2 regions of the Geobacillus sp. FJAT-46040 genome follow, and region 2 is predicted to be linked to the other one. Evidence: riboswitches for the same ligand, from Rfam matches in the RefSeq annotation. Region 2 holds a riboswitch; the other holds the start of a gene.
What was found. A riboswitch is a leader RNA that binds a small molecule or an ion and turns the genes downstream of it on or off. The one in region 2 is predicted to bind thiamine pyrophosphate.
Positions count from the first base shown of each region.

Region 1: it holds a riboswitch for thiamine pyrophosphate, as region 2 does, so the genes downstream of both, tenA (thiaminase II) here and thiC (phosphomethylpyrimidine synthase ThiC) in region 2, are expected to answer to the same signal.

Region 1 is NZ_NISS01000001.1:2,301,578-2,305,999, forward strand. It holds gene CD000_RS12170 (ABC transporter ATP-binding protein) at 1-1,038, opposite strand, end outside; gene CD000_RS12175 (ECF transporter S component) at 1,053-1,643, opposite strand; gene tenA (thiaminase II) at 1,667-2,350, opposite strand; TPP riboswitch at 2,457-2,564, opposite strand; gene CD000_RS12185 (class I SAM-dependent rRNA methyltransferase) at 2,707-3,891, shown strand; gene CD000_RS12190 (MFS transporter) at 3,955-4,422, opposite strand, start outside.
Region 2 is NZ_NISS01000001.1:2,549,932-2,554,353, forward strand. It holds gene CD000_RS13660 (aminotransferase class I/II-fold pyridoxal phosphate-dependent enzyme) at 1-408, opposite strand, end outside; gene thiC (phosphomethylpyrimidine synthase ThiC) at 1,007-2,695, opposite strand; TPP riboswitch at 2,867-2,980, opposite strand; gene CD000_RS13670 (methyl-accepting chemotaxis protein) at 3,116-4,369, opposite strand.

The DNA of each region.
Region 1 (4,422 bases), 250 kb from region 2:
GCGAACGGAATGGGCGACAAATTGCCATTCCGGATTTTGGAAAACGAACGCAATATGGCGGTAAAGCGGGTGTTGCCGCTTGATGTCGGCGCCTAGCAGCATATACTCTCCGTCCGTGCGGATGAGTTGCATAAGCGCGTGCAGCAACGTGCTTTTACCGGCGCCGTTTTTTCCGGTGACGGCAATCCATTCGCCGGCGTGCACCGTTGCTTCAGGAACATAGATTTTCGCCTCCCGGCCGCGGAACCCGCGAAAACGGGCGAGGCGAAGAAGCTCCTCGCCTTGATGGCGATTTCGCCGCCTTGCCGTCCGGTCATAGTCATCCCAGACGCCTGGATACCAAATCCCTTCAGCGGCAATGACGTCTTTATAGTCGGAAAACACCGCCTTCGCCTCGCCGTCGGCGATGATGCGCCCATCGCGGCTGAACAAGACAATGCGATCCACAAAGTCGAGCACATGGTCAATTTTATGCTCGACGATGATGACCGTTTTGCCGCGGCCCACCTGCTTCACCGTTTGCCATACCGCCTTCGTCCCTTCTTCATCAAGCAGCGCCGTCGGCTCATCCAAAAACAAGACATCCGGCTCAAGCGCCAGCACCGAAGCAAGAGCCAATCGCTGCTTCATTCCACCGGAAAGCGTATGAATATCCGTATGCGGAGCGATCTCCAAACCGACTTGGTTCAGCAGGGCACGGATGCGGACGGGCATCTCGTGGCGCGGCACGCTTCGATTTTCGAGGGCAAAAGCGATTTCCTCGTCCGCATACGGCATGCAAAATTGCGCATCAGGATCTTGGAAAACATAGCCCCACCGTTCCGGCCGCTTAAGGCGCTCCGCTTTCATCGGCACATCGATCGAGCGGGGAATGATGCCAGCCATCACTTGCAATAATGTCGACTTGCCGCATCCGGACGGACCAAGGAGGAGCACTTTCTCCCCCTCGGCAATCGAAAGCGACAAGTCGCGAAACAGCAGCCCGTCGCTCCCGGGAAATTTCAGGCGCAGCCGATCAATCGCAATTGCTTGTTTCATCGCCATTCGCCGCCTTACCGGTTCAATGCATCGTAATCGTCTTTCGAGGCCGGCCGCCACATTTGCGTCACCCCGGTTTTCTCAAGCGCCTTGGCCAACGAGACAGCGAACACGCCGGCAATGAGGATGGCGCCGATAAAACGCGCCAGCAAAAAGAGCGCCATATTCCATGGGGCGAGCGCCTCAATATAGCCTTTGTAAAAGTCCATGATGAGCGAGCCAATCGTCGCGCCGACCGCGCTTAGCGATACGACGAGCACGTCAAACCGCCGATAGCGGAACGCCGCAAACACGAGCTCGGCAAACAGCCCTTGAATGAATCCATAAATGAGCACTTCAAGCCCCCATTGCGATCCCATGATCAGCTCGCCGGACGAAGCCGCAATCTCCGCGAGCAACGCCACCCCTGGCTTGCGAATAAGCAAATAAGCGAGCGAGGAGGCGATAAACCACATGCCGTAAATGAATTGATCGAGATGAAACCCTACTGCTCCCACCGCGCTATATAGCGGTCCCCATAATTTGTAAATAACGCCAAACACAATCGCAATGACGATCGTCGTTAAAATATCCACCAATTTTAACCCTTCTGTCTTCACTTCCATCCTGTTCTCCTCCTTGTCTCACGTCAACGGCTCGCCGCCAATTCAGCCGACGGCCACTGCTCAAGCCGATACGCCATCTCCCAAAACTCGTACTCATATTCGCTGCTGATGAGGAAATGCCGCTTCATCCGATGGCGATCCTCTTCGGTGACCTCGTCAGCGATGTCGTCAAGCCGCGCGATTTGCTCTTCCACAAGCGAGCGGAACCAGTCCGAACTGTAGGTGCCGATCCATTTTTCATAAATCGGATCGTTCGGGCGGCACGTTTTCAAGCGCTCGCCAATTTCGTAATACAGCCAGTAGCACGGCAAAATGGCGGCGATAACATCACCGAGATGCCCTTCGTACGCCGCGCGGTACATGTGCGACGTATAGGCGTACGCCGTCGGCGCCGGAATGAACGCCGCCCTTTCCTCTTCTGTAATGCCCAAGAGCTCGGCGAACGTTTCATGCAGAGACAGCTCGGCTTCGCACGTGCTTTGTGCATGGTGCGCCAACCGGGCTGTCGTCGCCAAATCCGGCGATTTCGCCGCCCCGATCGCCTGAACGCGGGCAAAATGGCGCAAATAATAGGCATCTTGCATCACGTAATAGCGAAACTTCTCGCGCGCAAGCGTCCCTTGGCCAAGCTCCTGAACAAACGGATGGCGGAAACTCGCCTGCCAGATCGGATCGGCCGCTTGGCGCAATTGTTTGGCAAATGACATTCGTTTTCCCCCTTTTTGGCAAAATAAAAACGCCGCTTCCTTTGCCGATTGGCGTAAAGAAAGCGGCGTGGGCATGCGACGTTGGCAAGGCAAAGCCTAGCCTTGCTGTGCTGCTCCTCCACTTCCCTACGCTGGCATTACCCAGATCAGGTGCTAAGGGTCTCAAAGGCACACTTTGATCTCAGCCTTTCTAAAGGCTCCCCTAGTGGATGATGGTGCAATTTTCAGTTTTCTTTACACTTAATCATACCATGGCACGAACGATTGTCAATCTTTTTTTCTCCGACGTTGCGCTATGCGTTGCAATCCGCTATGATGGAAACGCAGCAATTGACGACGGAATGGGAGTGGAAACGATGGCGAAGGTCATCCTGAAAAGAGAACGGAAAAAACGGCTTGAGCAAGGGCATCCATGGATTTTTCAAAGTGAAGTTGACCGCATCGAAGGCGATGCTGCGCCGGGCGACTTCGTTGACGTTTACAATCATCAAGGGTATTGGCTGGCGAAAGGATATATCAACCCCGCTTCGCAAATCATCGTCCGCGTCTTGACGCAAAACCCAAACGATGAACTCGATGAGCGCTTTTTCATCGACCGCATCCGTCAGGCGTGGGCGTACCGTGAACGGATGATTCCCGGCGTTCGCTCCTGCCGCGCCGTCTATGGCGAAGCCGACTTTTTGCCCGGATTGATCGTCGACAAATATGAAGATGTGCTTGTTGTGCAAATTTTGGCGCTCGGCATGGAAAGGCGGAAAGACTGGATTTTGCGCGGCTTGCTTGACGTGTTTGCCCCAAGGGCCATTTATTTGCGCAACGATGTGTCCGTTCGGGAGCTTGAGGGTCTCAAACAAGAAAAAGGCTTTTGGTACGGGGAAGCGGAAACGGAAATCGAAATCGAGGAAAACGGCGTGAAATACATCGTCGATATTGAAAACGGACAAAAAACCGGCTTTTTCTTCGACCAACGGCAAAACCGCGCCGCTCTTCGTCCGCTCATCGGTCCGGAGACAACCGTGCTCGACTGCTTCACCCATACCGGCTCGTTTATGCTAAACGCTTGTCTGTATGGGGCAAAACATGCTACTGCCGTCGATATTTCCGAACATGCCATCGAAACGGCGAAACGGAACGCCGCGTTAAACGGATTCACGAACGTTGAATTTGTCGTCGCCAACGCCTTCGACTATTTGCGCGAATCAGTGCGCGCCGGCAAACAGTGGGATGTCGTCATCATCGACCCGCCGGCATTCGCGAAATCGGCCCATGCCGTCCCGAAGGCGCTGCGCGGCTATAAAGACATTAACTTAAACGGATTGAAGCTTGTCAAAGACGGCGGCTTTTTCGTCACATCAAGCTGCTCGTACCACGTCCGCCCGCACCTATTTCAAGAGATGATCGCTGATGCGGCATTTGACGCGAAAAAAGTGCTGCGCCAAGTATATTGGAACGGCGCCGGCTACGACCACCCGAAACTCCTTGCCGCGGAAGAAGGCGACTACTTAAAATTCGCCATTTACGAAGTGCATTCCCGGCGGTGACGAGCCGCCCTCAAAGGCCGTTTCGATGCGCCGCTGGGCAGAAAAAACGCCTAGGGGTTATCCCTAAGCGTTTTTTCGTTCCCGGGGGCGAAGCGATTGTTCTTTATGCAAGACCGACAGATAGACAAGCATCGAAAGGAACACCGAACCGCTAGCAGCTAAATAAATGCTCGGATAGCCGAACCAATGGCTGATTTGGCCAAACACTATCGCCCCGACGCCGACCCCTAAATCAAAAAACGAGAAAAATGTCGCGTTCGCCATTCCCTTGCGGTGGGCAGGCGCCCGCTCGACGGACCACGCCTGCAGCCCCGGTTGCACCATGCCAAAGCCGAAACCGTACAGCACCGCCGCCAAAAGCAACGCCCATTCTCCCGGCAGCCAAGCGAGAAGAAGCATCGCCAGCAAAATAAGCCCCGCACCAGGGAGAAAGACGGCCCGATGCCCTTTTCGGTCATACAACTGGCCAGCGAACGTTCGCGTCACCATCAAGGCAAGCGCGTAAAGCAAAAAGTACAGTTGCAGGCCGCC
Region 2 (4,422 bases):
AAAATGGACGGCCGTCCGATAGACGGGATAGCCCGGATCAGGCACTAAGGCGAGCTCGCCGGGATTGAGAACGGCTTGCAGCAAATGGACGATTCCTTCTTTCGAGCCGATTAACGCCAACACCTCGGTCTCCGGATCGATCTTGACGCCATATTCCCGTTCATAAAAACGCGCGACCGCTTCCCGATACTCCCTGCAGCCGCCATACGGCGAATACGTATAGTGTTCTGGCGCATCGAGCGCTTCTTTCAACGCTTCGATGACAAAGGAAGGGGGCGGCAAATCGGGGGCGCCGATCCCTAAATCAATGACATCGACCCCGATCTTTAGCAATTCTTCTTTTTTCTTCTGAAATCGGGAGAACAAATATGGCGGCATCGTCTGCACAATATCGGAAAATGTGTTCAATCCCATCCCTCCTCATAGCCCTTCGTTTCAGTTTATGCGCACGCCCATCCCCCTCATGCCCGTCTCACGTTCAAGAAGCAGCCTATCATACCAATGGCTTTCTCACATCAAGACATCATCAAAATCTTTTTTCTCGAAAAGCGGTCGATGCAGGAGAAGGGGTTATTTTTTCACTAAGCTGCTAGAAAAACGCGATCCACCTTCTGAAACCCGGCCCTTTCGCCATAAAAAAAAGCGGCCGGCATCATCCACGGTTCGATGACGCAACTGGCCGCTGTCTATGGAAGCGAAGCGCCGGCGAAGGCGCCGCGATAGACTGCGCAGTTTTCCCCGCATGATCATTCTATGACTAGAAATTTGCACCTTATGCCATTATCATAATCAATCCGAAACGATTTGTAAATATATTTTTTAAAAATTATATATTTTTAAAATAATAAGGAACCGCACCAATTTGCAGAACAAACAAGAGGGGCAATGAACGTTCGCCCCCCTCCGCTGCTTCGATCAGCACTGAGCGCCTTCCAGCTCATGCTTTTTCCGTTGATCGAACTTCCATATTCTCTCCACCATGCCGAGCATCGCAGCCCGCTTCTTGTCATTGATACAGCGACGAGCCTTGCCGAATAAATTGTTGCGCTTTTTCTTTCATCCCTTCCTCTTTGATTTGCCGCTGCAGCTCGTGCGAAATGTTCATCGAACAAAACTTCGGCCCGCACATCGAACAAAAATGAGCTGTTTTCGCCGCCTCGGCCGGCAATGTTTCATCATGGTACTCACGAGCCCGTTCCGGGTCAAGCGACAAGTTGAACTGATCGTTCCAACGAAATTCAAAGCGCGCTTTCGAGAGCGCGTCGTCACGCTGCTGAGCGGCTGGATGCCCTTTTGCCAGATCAGCCGCATGGGCGGCGATTTTATAGGCCACGACCCCGGCGCGTACGTCCTCTTTATTCGGCAACCCTAAATGTTCTTTGGGCGTTACGTAACAAAGCATCGCCGTTCCATAAGCGCCAATGATGGCGGCGCCAATCGCTGACGTAATATGGTCATACCCGGGCGCGATGTCGGTGACAAGCGGCCCTAACGTATAAAACGGCGCTCCATGGCAAATGTCCTGTTCCCGCTCGACATTTTCGCGAATTTTATGCATCGGAATGTGGCCCGGCCCTTCGATCATCACCTGCACATCATGCTTCCAGGCGATTTTCGTCAGCTCGCCAAGCGTTTCCAGTTCCGCAAACTGCGCCTCATCGTTCGCATCGGCGATGGAGCCGGGGCGCAAGCCGTCGCCAAGGGAGATCGCGACATCGTATTGTTTCAAAATCTCGCAGATTTCTTCAAAATGCGTATACAAAAAGTTTTCTTCATGATGGGCCAAACACCATTGGGCGATGATCGAGCCGCCGCGCGAGACAATTCCGGTCGTCCGGTTGGCGGTGAGCGGAATGTAATGAAGCCGCACACCGGCGTGGATCGTCATGTAGTCGACTCCTTGTTCAGCCTGCTCGATGAGCGTCTCGCGGTACACGTCCCATGTCAGCTTCTCCGGCACCCCTCCTACCTTTTCGAGCGCCTGATAAATCGGCACCGTTCCCACGGGGACCGGCGAATTGCGGATGATGTACTCGCGTGTTTCATGAATGTGTTTGCCGGTCGACAAATCCATGACCGTATCGGCGCCCCAACGCACCGCCCAAAGCAATTTTTCCACTTCGTCTTCAATCGATGAAGAAACAGCCGAGTTGCCGATATTGGCATTAATTTTCACATGGAAACGACGGCCGATGATCATCGGTTCGCTCTCTGGATGGTTAATATTGGCCGGAATAATGGCCCGACCAGCGGCGACTTCTTGGCGGACAATTTCTGGATCGATTTGTTCACGAATCGCGACAAACTCCATTTCTGGCGTAATGATCCCCCGTTTGGCGTAATGCATTTGTGTCACTGTTTTTCCGGGCTTTGCCCTCAATGGACGGCGCACAAACGGAAGCGAACGTTGGATCGCAACAGAAGACCGCTCCATTTCCTCCACATCGCCGCGCTCGACAATCCAGCGGCGACGAAGAGGAGGCAAGCCTTTCTCCACGTCCGGTTCAAAATCGGGATCCGTATACGGGCCCGTCGTATCGTAGACACGCACCGGTTTGTTTTCCACCATTCCTTGCGGCGTTTTCGTTGGCGACAAAGCAATTTCTCTCATCGGCACGCGCACATCCGGGCGCGACCCTTCGATGTACACTTTGCGGCTTTCCGGAAACGACATAAACGAGCGGATGTTTTCCATGCGTGGCTTCCCCTTTCAACATAAAATGATGAAAAATCAGATCTGAAGCCACACCGTCTGAAGCGGGGCAAACACGAGAATAGGCGATGGCGGCCGATTCAAAATAAAAACAGGTTCCGACACCGGAACCTGATCGAAGGCAAAAGGCCAAATGAACAAGACACGTCCATCTGTTCCCGCTGCCTGCTTCCCTACGCTGGCATGACCCAGATCAGGTTCAAAGGGTCAAAGAACTTCATCGCGTTCTTTTCTCAGCCCGGCTCTCGGACTCCCCTAGCAGATAAGCGTATCACAATGATGACTGACTTTTTTTATTTTATCAGGCAATTGGCAAAGATGCAAACCATTTTATTCCAAACGTTGACTCCCACACGTCGTTTGAAAGCCCCTCTTTCTCGAAGAAAGCGTCCTTTTCCTCACTCACACAGAAAATTTCTTCAGCATTGCCCGCATCTCGTCCGCCATCTGACCGAGCGATGTCGACGAAGAGGCGATTTCCTCGACGGAAGCCATTTGTTCCTGGGTCGCTGCCGATACGTTGGCCGCACCAGACGCTGACTGTTCGACAATATTGGTCATCTGTTGGAGTGCGTCGTTCACTTGACGAGCATGCTCCGTCATTTGCTCGATGGCGGACGATACTTGTCCAATTTGTTTGCTCACTTGGCCGACCTCCTCACGGATATGGGCAAATGATTGGCCGCATGCCGCCGCAACGTTCAATCCTTTCGCCACTTCGGCGATCACCTGTTCGGCAGACGCAACTGCCCGCTTCGTTTCTTCTTGAATGTAACCGATCAGCTCGGAAATTTGTTGCGCTGAGCGCGCTGATTGTTCTGCGAGCTTCCTCACTTCGTCCGCGACAACCGCAAACCCTTTCCCTTGCTCGCCGGCGCGCGCCGCTTCGATCGCCGCATTGAGCGCCAACAAATTCGTCTGCGACGCAATGCCGGTGATCGCTTCCGTAATCTGTCCAATCTCGTTGGAGCGCTCCCCAAGCCCTTTCACCACCTGGCCGAGCGTTTGCACATGATCGTAAATGAACTGCATTTGCTCGGACATTTGTCCGATTGACTGCTTGCCGTCCTCTGCTTTCGCCGACGTTTTCTCGGCGCGGTGCGCCACATCTTTCGTATGGCAAGCGACGTCGCTCAATGTTTGGGAAATATCATGCACGGACGCAGCGGTGGTGCGGACAGCATCGGCCTGTTCCTCCGCACTTGCCGCAAGCGTTTCCATCGTTGTCGCAATTTGCTCTGTCGCTTTCGTCGTCTGTTCGGCGACAGCGGCAAGCTGCTGAGAATATTGCGCTACTTCTTCGGCATGATGTTGGATTTGCCCCATCACACTTTGCCAAGCATCTGCCATATCGTTTAACGACGCCGCAATCGGCCGCAGCTGCTGCACGCGATCAAGCGGTATGCGCACCGTCAAATCTCCGCCTGTCATCTTGCCTAAATGTTCGTTAATAACGGCAATCGGGGCAACAAACCGTCGATAGTTGAGCGTTGCCGAAACGAAGCCGAGCATCGCGCCAAACAGCACCGTAGCAACAAGCGTCCACCAAAATGCCGCCCCGCGAATGCCGTTGACCAGGCATGTGGCCATGCCGATCGCCGCTGTGCCAGGAATGACAACGAACATTGTGCGAATGATATAAGCGCTTAACGACAATCCATTCTCCTCCTTTTTTCTATATAAGTTGCAATAAAGATTTTCCGATTGTT